2 linked regions of the Nitratifractor salsuginis DSM 16511 genome follow. The protein of the gene in region 1 binds, or shares a complex with, the protein of each later gene. Links are inferred from orthologs where the notes say so. Each region holds a gene or a part of one and is shown on either strand. Other genes may lie near its edges. The genes, in order: groL and metK.

Region 1 (6,401 bases):
CTCGGCCCGGTAAGAGGAGAGATACTTCTCATCGGTCTCTTTCCATACCTTGTAGGGCCTCAGATCACTCGGCTTTCCGTTGATCCAGAGCCGGAGTTTGGGCAGCGCCTTGACCTCATCCTCCGCCAAATAGATCACCAGGCGGGCGCGGCTCAGATCATCCACGATCGCTAGGGGGGTGCCGATCCCGGCATACTCCCCGGGGCGGACCAGCAGGCGGTAGAGATAACGGTTTTTGAACCGGATATTCTTCTTGGCGATCCTATCCTGGAGCGTGGCGACCTTCTGCTCCATCTCCAGGATGCTTCGGCGCAGGTTGATCACCTGCTGCCGGGTACTCAACCACTGGTTCTGCGCCGCCACCATCGCCTGGTAAGCCTGATCTTTCTGGGTCTGGCTGGCGGTGGAGAGTTTGTTCAGGCGCTGGAAATAGCCCTGCTGCCTTTGGAAACTTCCCTTCAGGCCGGGCAGCATCTTTTGGGTAAGCTCAAGATTTTGCCGCAACAGCTTCAGCGTCTCGCGGGAATGCTCCAGATCGAGCCGGTCCAGCCGATCGTCGATATGAATGATTCTAGCATCCTCGATGAGCTTCCCCTCCAGAGCACGATTCGCCTCCAGTACCTCCCCCGGAGCCGCCGCCTTGATCGTCGCCCGATCCCAGGGCTCCACCCGAGCATAGTGCTCGGCGGCGGAAAGAAACGAACCAAGGAAAAAGAGCGAAAGAATTATAAATGTTTTATGGAGTTTCACAGCGTGGTAAACCTTCATGAATTAGGAATTAGGAGTTAGGAATTCTTTTTTAGTCGTGGAGATGTAATAATTGAACACACTACCATCAATTTCCAATTTCTAATTTCTAACTACTAATTTCTAATTTGAAAAAGAAGGCAGGCGATAAGCCGGGTTCTGTCGTTGGGTGACTATTTATCTAGGCCCGCCGTCACCGACGGGCTCGAGCGAAGCACACAAGATGTGAGGCTTGTACCAGGTGCTTCTTGCTGCGGACCGGGTTTACCTGGCTGCCCCCGTTACCGGGGGCACCGGTGGGCTCTTACCCCACCCTTTCACCCTTACCTGTGCGGGAAAACCCGCCATCGGCGGTCTACTCTCTGTTGCACTTGCCCTCGAATCGCTTCGGCCAGCCGTTAGCTGGAGTCCTGCCTCACTGCAGCCCGGACTTTCCTCTTGCGGCACCAACCGCAAGCAGCCACCTGCCTGCCTTCGCGCCGAGTATAACAGATTTTATTCCCGGATGCAAACCCCCGAAAAGGGCGCCACAGCAAGGTACCAAAGGCTATTGTGATCGAGCGGAAAGCCCCCCGATGCGTTGCAAGATTTGCCGCACTTTTTCTTTGGGATCGGGGTCTTGATAGACAGGCCGCCCGATGACGGGAAAGTCCACGTGCTCTTTGGCCGCCAACTCCAGGGTCGCCACCCGCTGCTGATCCCCCGCCTCCTCTCCAAAGGGGCGGATCCCGGGGCACAGAGTCAGAAATTTCTGCGAAGTCACCTCCTTGACTGCCCGGCTCTCAAAAGCGGAGCAGACCACCCCGTCCAATCCCGCCTCATAGCTCATTCGGGCGAACTCCCGAGCTTTCTCGTCGATTCCCTTCCCATAGATACGGCGAAACTCCTCTTCGCTGAAAGAGGTCAACGCCGTCACCGCCAGGACCAGGGGACGATCCTCTCCATAGGGTTCCAGCCGCTCCATGACCGTCCGCAGGGCCCGCTCCCCGGCGCTGGCGTGGACATTGAACATCTCCACCCCCAACTCGGCGATCTCCGCCGCCGCGTCAGCCATTGTGTTGGGGATGTCGTAGAGCTTCAGATCGAGAAAGATCCTGAAACGGGGGTTGATGCTCCGCAGGGTATCGAGAAAGTCCCGGCCGTCGCGGATGTAAGTGCGAAAGCCAACCTTCATCCAAAGATCATCGAACTCCCCCAGGGCTTCGGCGAGACGGAGATTCTCCGCGGAGCTGGGCAGGTCCAGGGCTATAGCAAGTTGCATCGGCTATCCTTCCTGTGAATCGTTTCGAAATTCTACCGCATCCCAAAGGGGGATCACCTCGATCGATGTTCCTTCCGGAAGTTCCCGGACCTCCTCCCCGAATATCGCTAGGACATCGCTCTCCGCCAGGGGAGTGAGCATCCCCGATCCGTAGCGGTTGCCCCGGGTAGGAAAGAAACGCCCCTCTCTCATTCGCCCCAGGACCATTTCGCTCCGCCCGCCCCGCAGCTTGAGCACTTCGCCCATCGCGGCGCTGAAACGGCGGTGCCGGACCGATCGGGCCCCCTGCATCCGAAAGAGCACCGGAATCGCAAGGACCAAAATATTGAGCATCGTAGCCAGAGGATTGCCCGGCATCGCCATCACGAAGCTCCGCCCCATCCGACCCATCATCGTGGGACGCCCCGGTTTGACATTGACCCCGTGAAAGAGAGGCTCAAGCCCATTAGCGAGGAAGGCTTCGTAGAGAAAATCGGCTTCTCCCGTACTGATCCCTCCGCTGGTGAAGATCACATCGTAACGCTTGAGCTCCCCCAGCATTGCGACGGTGCTTTCCCGATCGTCGGGGATGCGGCCGTGGTATTCCGCCGCGAAGCCATAGCGCTGCAGCAGGGCAATGATCCCAAAAGCGTTGGCATTGTAAATCTCGTCCTCCTCCGCTTCCTCCCACGGTTCGCGGATCTCATCTCCGCTAGACAATACAGCGATCCTCAGCGGCGCCGTCACCTCGGCCGCCATCAACCCCTGGCTGCTCAGCAACGCGATATGGGAGGGTTCCAACACCGTTCCCGCCTCCAAGAGCGTCGTCCCCACGTCGAGCTCTTCGCCTCGTTTGCGCAGGTTGCTCCCCCGCTTGATCCCCTCAGGAATCGTCACCGCTTCATCCGTCACATCAGAGCACTTCTCGATCGGAACGATCGTATCGGCATCGGCCGGTACCTGTGCCCCCGTCATAATCCGGTAGCACTCTCCCTCCTCTAAAATCGCTTCGGGTCGATCTCCGGCAAAAATCGTCGCGGCGATCCGCAGTCGCTTCCCGCCATCCCCATAACGAAAAGCGAAGCCGTCCATAGCCGAATTGTCAAATGAAGGAAGGTTTTTGCGAACCTTCACCTCTTGCGCGAGAATACGCCCCAAAGCCCGATCAAGCGTCACAATCTCCCGTTCCCTTTTGAGCGGCGCATTCTCCAACGCCAAACCCAGCGCCTCTTTTAATGACAAGGTATCCAGCTTCACCATAAAGATCACTCCTCTCTGCAATTGTTCAATGGAGCTATTATGTCTAAATCATTGTTAGAGATCGAAATGAAAAAGGCAGTATTATCTAAAAGGCCAACTGTGTGACTGTGGGTTAAAAATAAAAAAAAAGATGGAAAATAGTAATGAGAAATAAAAAAGGGGGAATGGTAGCAGGGGGGGAACTTGAATCCCCGACCTCCGGCTTATGAGACCAGCGCTCTAACCAGCTGAGCTACCCTGCCATCAAAAATACAGGCCGGAATATTACCCTAGAAAACTTTAAAAGTCAATACCAAGCCAAAGAGAGAGAAATAAGTATTAAAAATAAGGTAACTTTAGTCAATAACACTAATGATTCTTAAATATTTTCCTGGAATTGACTTGACATACATCAAAAAACTCACTAAAATACCGTCAAACTAAACCAAAAAGGAGCGAGCATGAACTTCAAACCCCTGGCTAATCGTGTACTGATCGAGCGTGAGGAGGAAGTCACAACCACCGCTTCCGGCATCATCATCCCCGACAACGCCAAAGAAAAGCCCCTTCAAGGGAAAGTCCTGGCAGTCGGACCCGATGCGGAAGAAGAGGGAATCAAAGTAGGCGACACGGTCGTCTTCGGCAAATACGCCGGGACCGAGATCGTTCTGGACAATAATGAGTATCTCATCCTCAACAGCGACGAGATCCTCGGTATCCTGGGCTAAGCCCCGAATATTAGAGAGTAAGAAGAGTAGAAGAATAGAAATCAGTCAACGCATCAAAGGAGCATAAAAATGGCAAAAGAAATCGTCTTTTCAGATATCGCACGTAACGGACTCTACAGCGGAGTCAAAAAACTGGCCGACGCGGTCAAGGTCACGATGGGACCCCGCGGACGTAATGTCCTGATCCAGAAGAGCTTCGGCGCTCCCAGCATTACCAAGGACGGCGTCTCTGTCGCCCGGGAGATCGAGCTGGCCGATTCTCTGGAAAATATGGGAGCTCAGCTGGTCAAAGAGGTCGCCAGCAATACCGCGGACGAAGCCGGTGACGGTACCACCACCGCCACCGTTCTGGCGGAAAGCATCTTCCGCGAAGGTCTGCGCAATATCACCGCAGGGGCCAACCCCATCGAAGTGAAGCGAGGTATGGACAAAGCCAGCGCCGCCATCATCGAAGAGCTCAAGAAGATGAGTAAAGAGGTCAGCGACAAAGAGCAGATCGCTCAGGTTGCCACCATCTCCGCCAATAGCGATGCCAAAATCGGTAACCTCATCGCCGAGGCGATGGAAAAAGTTGGTAAAGACGGCGTCATCACCGTCGAAGAGGCCAAAGGAATCAACGACGAACTCGAAGTCGTCGAGGGTATGCAGTTTGATCGTGGTTATCTCTCGCCCTACTTCGTCACCAACAGTGAGAAGATGACCGTCGAGATGGACAACCCGCTGATTCTCATCACCGACTTCAAGATCAGCAGCCTCAAAGACCTGATCCCTCTGCTCGAGCAGACCCAGCAGAGCGGACGCCCGCTGCTGATCATCGCTGACGATGTCGAAGGTGAAGCTTTGGCGACTCTGGTCCTCAACCGCCTCAAGGGCATCCTCAACATCGCCGCCGTCAAAGCCCCCGGCTTCGGCGACCGCAAGAAGGAGATGCTCAAGGATATCGCTATCCTCACTGGCGGTACCGTCATCACCGAAGAGCTCGGTCTGACCCTGGAGAAGACCACCATCGATCAGCTCGGTCAAGCCGCCCGTGTCGTCATCGACAAAGATGATACCACCATCGTCGACGGTAAAGGCAGCAAAGAGGCGGTCGAAGCCCGCATCCGCGAGATCAAGGCTCAGATCGAGAACACCACTAGCGACTACGACCGCGAGAAGCTCCAGGAGCGCCTGGCTAAGCTCAGCGGTGGTGTCGCTGTCATCAAGGTCGGTGCCGCTACCGAGACCGAGATGAAAGAGAAAAAAGACCGCGTCGACGACGCCCTCTCCGCGACCAAAGCGGCTGTGGATGAGGGAATCGTTATCGGCGGAGGTGCCGCATTGGTCAAAGCCGCCAAAGCGGTCGAAATCAGCCTCGAAGGTGACGAGCAGGTCGGTGCGGAGATCATCCTGCGCGCCGTCAAAGCTCCCATCAAGCAGATCGCAGACAACGCCGGCTTCGACGCCGGAGTCGTCGCTGACAAAGTCAGCACCAGCGAAGACGCCAACCTCGGTTTCAACGCTGCCACCGGCGAATATGTCAATATGTTCGAAGCCGGTATCATCGATCCTCTGAAAGTCGAGCGGGTCGCACTGCAAAATGCCACCTCTGTCGCCAGCCTCCTGCTGACGACCGAAGCGACCGTCAGCGAAATCAAAGAGGACAAACCCGCTCCCGCCGCTCCCGATATGGGAATGGGCGGAATGGGCGGAATGGGGATGATGTAATCTCCCCCACCTCCTGAAGGAATTTTCCCAAAACGTCGATTCATTCCCTCCTTTTCTTTCCGGTCGTGAGACCGGAATCTTTCATATCTGAATAAAATACTTCATTCCTTTAACAAGAAGATCCCATCACACTGCTTTCCCTATCAATATTCAGGACAATATAACCTCTTCGCAATGCTTCAATTTCCATTTTGATTCCAGAGGTCTTCAACCTACCTTCCTTGTTCTGGCAATGATTAGATTTTATCAACTTTCTATTTTAAACTGGTAATATATTTAAGGGAAGGAGTAGTTATGGCTTTTTACGAAAAATTCAGATCAGACCAGTTGATCGGTGCCCACAGAGGTTGGAGGGAGATCCGTCCGGAGAATACACTTTGTGCTTTCGAAGCGGCGGCAGGGCATTGCGACTTCATCGAACTTGATGTGCAGCTGAGCCAGGATGGAGCCTGGGTCGTTTGCCACGATGAGACATTGGAGCGAACCACCGATGTGGAACAGTGTTTCCCGGGGGAACTGCGCCCAAGACGGGTCATCGACTACGCCGTGGAAGAGCTTCGCCGACTTGATGCAGGAAGTTGGTTTCTCGACCGGGACCCCTTCGGTACGCTGAAATCGGGAAGGGTGTGGAGAGAAACGATTCAGGCCCTGATGCCTATCCGACTGCCTACCCTGGAGGAAGTTCTCGATTTTTCCGCAGCGAGCGGGATCTCTCTGAATATCGAGATCAAAGATATGCA
Region 2 (6,499 bases), 1.6 Mb from region 1 along the record:
GCATCGCTGCGATGACGCATGGTACGAAGCCCTGCTCGAAGAGCTCTCCCTGAAAGGGAAACGGCTCAGCCCCGCCAGAGCGAGGCAGCTGGTCGTCGCCGCGCTGATGAAAGGAGAGGACTCGGATGCAGATCAAAGATAAAAGCCCCGAAGAGTTGCAGGAGCTGGCCCAAAAGATCCGCCAAAGGATCCTGGAAGTGGTCAGCCGCAACGGCGGGCATCTCAGCTCCACCCTCGGAGCGGTGGATCTGATCATCGGGATGCACTATGTCTTCGATGCCCAAAAGGATCCTTTTATCTTCGATGTCTCCCACCAGGCCTACGCCCACAAATTGCTGACCGACCGCTGGGACGCCTTCGATACCCTGCGGCAGTTCGGCGGGATCAGCGGCTATACCAACCCCGAGGAATCTCCCTACGACTACTACAAGGCGGGCCACAGTTCCACCTCCATCTCTCTGGCGGTGGGCGCCGCCAAGGCGATCCGGCTCAAAGGGGAGGACCGCATCCCCGTGGTGATGATCGGCGACGGGAGTATGAGCGCCGGGATGGTCTATGAAGCCCTCAACGAGCTGGGCGACCGCAAATATCCGGTGGTGATCATCCTCAACGACAACGAGATGAGCATCGCCAAACCCATCGGGGCGATCAGCCGCTACCTCTCCAAAGGGATGGCCGGCCCCTTCTACCAGAAGCTCAAGCGCAAAACCGAAAGCCTCCTGGAGATGCTCCCGGAGGGGGCGACCTATATGGCGAAAAAGTTCGAAGAGTCCTTTCGCCTCATCACTCCCGGGATGCTTTTCGAAGAGTTGGGGATCGAATACATCGGCCCCATCGACGGGCACGATATCCCCTCCATCATCCACACCCTCCAGATCGCCAAATCGATGGGCAAGCCGGTGATCGTCCACGCCCAGACCATCAAGGGCAAAGGGTACAAGATCGCCGAGGGGCCCCTGGAACATTGGCACGGGGTGGGGCCCTTCGATATCGAGACGGGGGAGCCGCTGAAAAAGAGCGCCGGAGCCAAAAGTGCAACGCAGATCTTCAGCGAAACCCTCCAGGAACTCGCCTCCCGCGATGAGAAGATCGTGGGGGTCACCGCCGCTATGCCCGGCGGGACCGGCCTCTCTCCTCTCCTGGAAAAATACCCGGAGCGCTTCTGGGATGTGGGGATCGCCGAACAGCATGCCGTTACCAGTATGGGCCCGCTGGCCAAAGAGGGCTTCAAACCCTTCTGCGCCATCTACTCCACCTTTTTGCAGCGGGGATACGACCAGGTGATCCACGACATCGCCCTGATGAACGTCGGGGTCACCTTCGCCATCGACCGTGCGGGGATCGTGGGAGAAGACGGAGAGACCCATCAGGGGGCTTTCGATATCTCCTATCTGCGTCCCATCCCCAATATGACCCTGATGGCCCCCTTCAATGAGCGCAGCTTCAAAAAGGCCCTCCGCTTTGCCGTCGATTTTCCCATGCCGCTGGCGATCCGTTATCCGCGGGGGGCTTTTATGGCGGAGGATTTCGACGTTCCCGACTATGAGACCGGTCGGGCCCATCTGCTCCGGGAGGGGGAGGAAGTCCTTTTCGTCGGCTACGGCAACGGGGTCGGGCGGGCTCTGGAGACTGCCAAACACTTGGAGGAGCTCCGTCCCGCGATCCTGGATCTGCGCTTCGTCAAGCCCCTCGACCGGGAGCTTCTGAGGGAATTGGCCCGGCGCTACCGGCAATGGTTCGTCTTCAGCGAGGGGGCCAGGATCGGAGGGGTCGCCTCCGCGCTTGAGGAGTTCTTCGAAGAGGAGGGGATCGAAGGGGTCACTCTGGAAAGCTTCGAATATGAAGACCGTTTCATCCCCCACGGCAAAACAGAGGTAGTAGAAGAGCACCTGGGCCTGCGGCCGAATCAGTTGGCCCGAAAGGTGGCGCAACGCCTGGAGACGTCCTCCAAGGATGGGGGAGACGGAAGAGTATATAATTCCGAAAAGAAATCCGTAAGCAAAGGATAAAGGAAGCCTATGGCAAAAGAGTATATTTTTACCAGCGAATCGGTCACCGAAGGCCATCCCGACAAGATGGCGGACCAGATCAGCGACGCAATCCTCGACTACATCATCGAGCGGGACAAGGGGGCGAGAGTCGCCTGCGAAACCCTGCTGAGCAACGGCTACTGTGTCATCGCAGGAGAGCTCAAGACCCACGCCTACGCTCCCATGCAGGAGATCGCCCGTGAAGTGGTGCGCGAGATCGGCTATACCGATGCGAGCTTCGGTTTCGACTACCGCAGCGCCGGCGTGCTCAACGGCATCGGAGAGCAGAGCCCCGACATCAACCAGGGGGTCGACCAGGCTTCCGGCGAGATCGGAGCGGGGGATCAGGGATTGATGTTCGGCTATGCCTGCAAAGAGACGGAGGAGTTGATGCCTCTGCCCATCTCCCTGGCCCACAAGATCACCGCCCGCCTGGCCCAAGTGCGCAAGGATGGGACTCTTCCCTACCTGCGGCCCGACGGCAAAGCCCAGGTGAGTGTGCGCTATCGTGACGGCAAGCCGGTGGAGGTCACCACGGTCGTCGTCTCCACCCAGCACGCCCCGGAGATCGAGCAGAAACAGCTTCACCGGGATGTGCTCCAGGAGGTGATCCACGCAGTGATCCCCGAAGAGCTCCGTGCCGAGGATATCGTCTACCACATCAACCCCACGGGCCGCTTCGTCATCGGCGGCCCCCAGGGGGATGCGGGATTGACGGGACGCAAGATCATTGTCGATACCTACGGCGGGAGCTGCCCCCACGGCGGCGGAGCCTTCAGCGGCAAGGACCCCACGAAAGTCGACCGCTCCGCCGCCTATGCCGCCCGCTGGGTCGCCAAAAACCTGGTCGCGGCCGGCGTGGCCGAACGGGTAACGATCCAGATCGCCTACGCCATCGGGGTCGTGGAGCCGGTCTCCATTATGGTTGATACCCACGGCACCGCCAACGTGGAAGAGTCCCGGCTCGAAGCGTGTGTACGCGATGTCTTCGACCTGCGCCCCGCCGGGATCATCAAAAGCCTCGACCTCCTGCGCCCCATCTACCGCAAAACTGCTGCCTACGGCCATTTCGGCCGGGAACTCCCCGAATTTACCTGGGAGCGCACCGACCGGGTCGAAGAGATCCGCTCCTACCTGGGACTCTAGGGCCGACCCCTCTGGGGAATGGAAGATTTTGGATTTTAGATTTTGAATTGGAAATAGCTTCCCGATAATTTTTCAAACTGCCGCTAATGTCTTCCGATCTCCCTATTTACTAATATGCAAATACATCGATAACTTCCTTTTCTGTTACATTTTGTATCATTTCTTACACATTAATTTGTCCTATTTTTCTTAAAGACTCGTTTAATCTTCCTGTGCTATAGTGTGATTCACAAAACGAACAAAGGAGAAACACATGGCAGTAATGATTACAGACATCTGCATCAACTGTGCGGCATGTATCGATGAGTGCCCCGTCGAAGCGATCGTTGACGAGGACGATAACCCCACAGGTGAGGACACTTACTACGTCTACGCTGACAAGTGTGTCGAGTGTGTCGGATACCATGATACTCCCGCCTGTGCGGAAGCCTGTCCCACAGAAGGGTGCATCGTCTGGGCCGAGTGTGTCGAGGGAATGCCCTGCCGGGAAGATGTCCCCGCCGAGGCACGTGCCGAGCACGCTCCTGTCATCGAGGACTAAAATACTCCTTAGCCTCCGGACGGGAAGAAGCTCTCCCGTCCGTTTTTAAACTCCCCTTTATACTTTTTGTGATATTATCCACCTCCAAATTTTTAATCAGGACTCAACTACGATGGAAAAGACCCTATCGATCATCAAACCTGACGCTGTCAAAAAGAATGTGATCGGAAAGATCATCGACCGATTCGAAAGCAACGGCCTGCGTGTCGCCGCGATCAAAAAGATCCAGCTCAGCCGCGCCGATGCCGAAGCGTTTTACGCCGTACACAAAGAACGCCCCTTCTTCGGCGAGCTCGTGGAGTTTATGATCTCCGGCCCGGTTGTCGTCTCCGTTCTCGAAGGAGAGAATGCCGTCGCCAAGAACCGTGAGCTGATGGGCGCTACCGATCCCAAAGAGGCGGCTCCCGGCACGATCCGTGCCGATTTCGCCGAGAGCATCGACGCTAACGCCGTGCATGGAAGCGACTCTCTGGAGAATGCCGAGAAAGAGATCGCCTTCTTCTTCGCCCAGCGGGAGATTCTCTAAGGAACTTCCTTGAAAATCACGTTTAGCAAGGTGGGCCGCTCCCCCGGAAACTTCCGCCATCGGATGGAAGATCTGGAGATCGAAGGCACTTTGCTCAGGACCGGAGCCCATGAAGTGAGCATGGAGTCGGAGATCAGCGGAGAGATCAGGCTGATTTGCGACCGATGCGGCTCCGAATTTACCGAAAAGCTTCGTCTCCCTCTGGACCTGACCCTCACCGATCAGGCCCGGAAGGTGACGGAAGATTTGGATACCATAGAGTTTCTGGACGGCATGATCGACATCTCCCGATTGATGGAGGGGGAGATCGCCTCCTACCGCTCCGCTTATCATTATTGCCCGAAATGCCGGGAGGATGAGCGGGAAGTGGATATTGAATACTGAAACCCATTAGAAAGGATAACCCATGGCAGTACCCAAGAGAAGACACAGTAAAACCCGCGCCGCCAAGCGCCGCACCCACTACAAGGTCAAACTCCCCCGCCCCGTCAAAGATGCTGACGGTACCTGGAGAATGCCCCACCGCATGAACCCTGTTACAGGCGAATACAAGTCCTAATGTCTCCCGACAAAGGGATGATCCGCGTCGCCATCGATGCGATGGGCGGGGATTTCGGTCCCGAACCCATCATCGAAGGATGCATCCAGGCAATCGACGAACGTCGTTTTCAGCCGATCCTCGTTGGGGATCGGGAAGCGATCCTCTCCTTCCTCCCCCAATATTATCTCGAGCAGGTAGAGATCGTCGAAGCCGGTGATGTGATCGATATGCACGATCAGGCCACCAACGCCCTGCGCCGTAAGGACTCCTCGATCTACAAGGCGGTGGAGCTCGTAAGAGAGGGGAAGGCCGATGCTGTCGTATCGGCCGGCCACAGCGGGGCCACGATGACCCTGGCGACCCTGCGGATCGGACGACTCCCCCACATTTCCAAACCGGCTCTGGCGACGCTGATGCCCAACGTCAACAATGCCAAGACGCTGGTCCTGGACGTCGGGGCAGTCGTGGAGTGCAAGCCCCACAACCTCTACGAGTTTGGGGTGATGGGCGAAGTCTATGCCCAGGAGGTGATGAAGATCTCATCACCCCGTGTCGGGCTCCTGGCCAACGGCGAAGAGGAGTCCAAGGGCAACGAGTTGACCAAAGAGGCGTTCCCTCTGATGAAGAAAATTCCAGGCTTTCTCGGCAACGTCGAAGGGCGGGATATCTTCAACGGCAGTGTGGAAGTCGTGGTCACCGACGGCTTTACCGGAAATATCCTTCTCAAAACGAGCGAGGGGGTGGCCGATGCCATCTTTACCATGATGCGCCAGGAGATCCGAAAGTCCCTGCCCGCCAAGATCGGTGCGCTGCTGATGAAAAAGAAGGTCTTCGCCCGGCTCAAAAAGCAGGTCGATTACGCCGAATACGGCGGAGCTCCTCTGCTGGGGGTCAACGGCTGTGCCATCGTCAGCCACGGCTCCAGCAATGCCAAAGCGATCAAAAACGCCATCTTCCAGGCGATCAACTACTCAGAATCCAATGTCAACAAAAAGATCGAAGAGCTACTGATACGCAACAACGGTGCTCAGGACTGAGCCGCCGTTCTCTTTCACGCTAAAGCCCCTTTATGTTAAAATCACTTCCACTAGAGCGGAAGGAAGTTTATGTCAACTGCTAAACCTATCTATGCATCTATGCGCTCCATCGGAGCCTATGTCCCCCCGAAAATTCTCAGTAATGAAGATCTCGAAAAAATAGTCGATACCACTGATGAGTGGATCGTCAAACGTACCGGGATCAAGGAACGCCATATCGCCGATTCCGATGTTGCCACAAGCGATCTGGCGGTGGAGGCGGCGCGCGACGCCATCGCCCGGGCGGAGCTGGAAGTGGAAGATATCGACCTGGTGCTCTGCGCCACGGTGACGCCCGATTATTTCAATATGCCCGCGACTGCCTGCATCATCTCCAACAAACTGGGGATCAAAAATGTGCAAGCCTTCGATATCTCCGCGGCGTGTAGCGGCTTTGTCTACGGCCTGAGCATTGCCAAGGCTTTCATCGAATCGGGAATGAAACGCAATGTCCTGCTCATCGGTGCGGAGAAGTTCAGCTCCATCGTCGACTATACCGACCGGAGTACCTGTATCCTTTTCGGCGACGGTGCCGGAGCGGCGGTGATCTCCGCTACGCAGGACCCCGATGAGCGGATCATCGATATCCACGCCAGTGCCGATGGTAGCTACGCCGACTTTCTGATGACCCCTTCGCCT

Evidence for each region.
Region 2: the proteins of groL (region 1) and metK are in contact, whole or in part, in a cryo-EM structure (PDB 8P4O), measured with the Escherichia coli proteins. The link is inferred for Nitratifractor salsuginis DSM 16511 from one-to-one orthologs.

The regions. Positions count from the first base shown.
Region 1 is NC_014935.1:1,858,442-1,864,842, forward strand. The notes cover bases 3,446-6,342. They hold groL (chaperonin GroEL), read left to right. Parts: upstream 3,446-4,023; coding sequence 4,024-5,661; downstream 5,662-6,342. Other genes in these bases: groES (co-chaperone GroES), read left to right, coding at 3,688-3,954; NITSA_RS09545 (glycerophosphodiester phosphodiesterase), read left to right, coding at 5,956-6,342. In the rest of the region: NITSA_RS09515 (RND family efflux transporter), read right to left, coding at 1-669; pyrF (orotidine-5'-phosphate decarboxylase), read right to left, coding at 1,295-2,008; NITSA_RS09525 (molybdopterin molybdotransferase MoeA), read right to left, coding at 2,012-3,247; more of NITSA_RS09545, read left to right, coding at 6,343-6,401.
Region 2 is NC_014935.1:289,237-295,735, forward strand. The notes cover bases 1,103-4,097. They hold metK (methionine adenosyltransferase), read left to right. Parts: upstream 1,103-2,018; coding sequence 2,019-3,176; downstream 3,177-4,097. Other genes in these bases: dxs (1-deoxy-D-xylulose-5-phosphate synthase), read left to right, coding at 1,103-2,009; NITSA_RS01535 (4Fe-4S dicluster domain-containing protein), read left to right, coding at 3,430-3,717; ndk (nucleoside-diphosphate kinase), read left to right, coding at 3,830-4,097. Outside these bases: NITSA_RS01520 (hypothetical protein), read left to right, coding at 1-142; more of dxs, read left to right, coding at 126-1,102; more of ndk, read left to right, coding at 4,098-4,243; NITSA_RS01545 (YceD family protein), read left to right, coding at 4,253-4,627; rpmF (50S ribosomal protein L32), read left to right, coding at 4,650-4,802; phosphate acyltransferase PlsX, read left to right, coding at 4,820-5,821; NITSA_RS01560 (beta-ketoacyl-ACP synthase III), read left to right, coding at 5,891-6,499. UniProt on the Escherichia coli protein: Catalyzes the formation of S-adenosylmethionine (AdoMet) from methionine and ATP.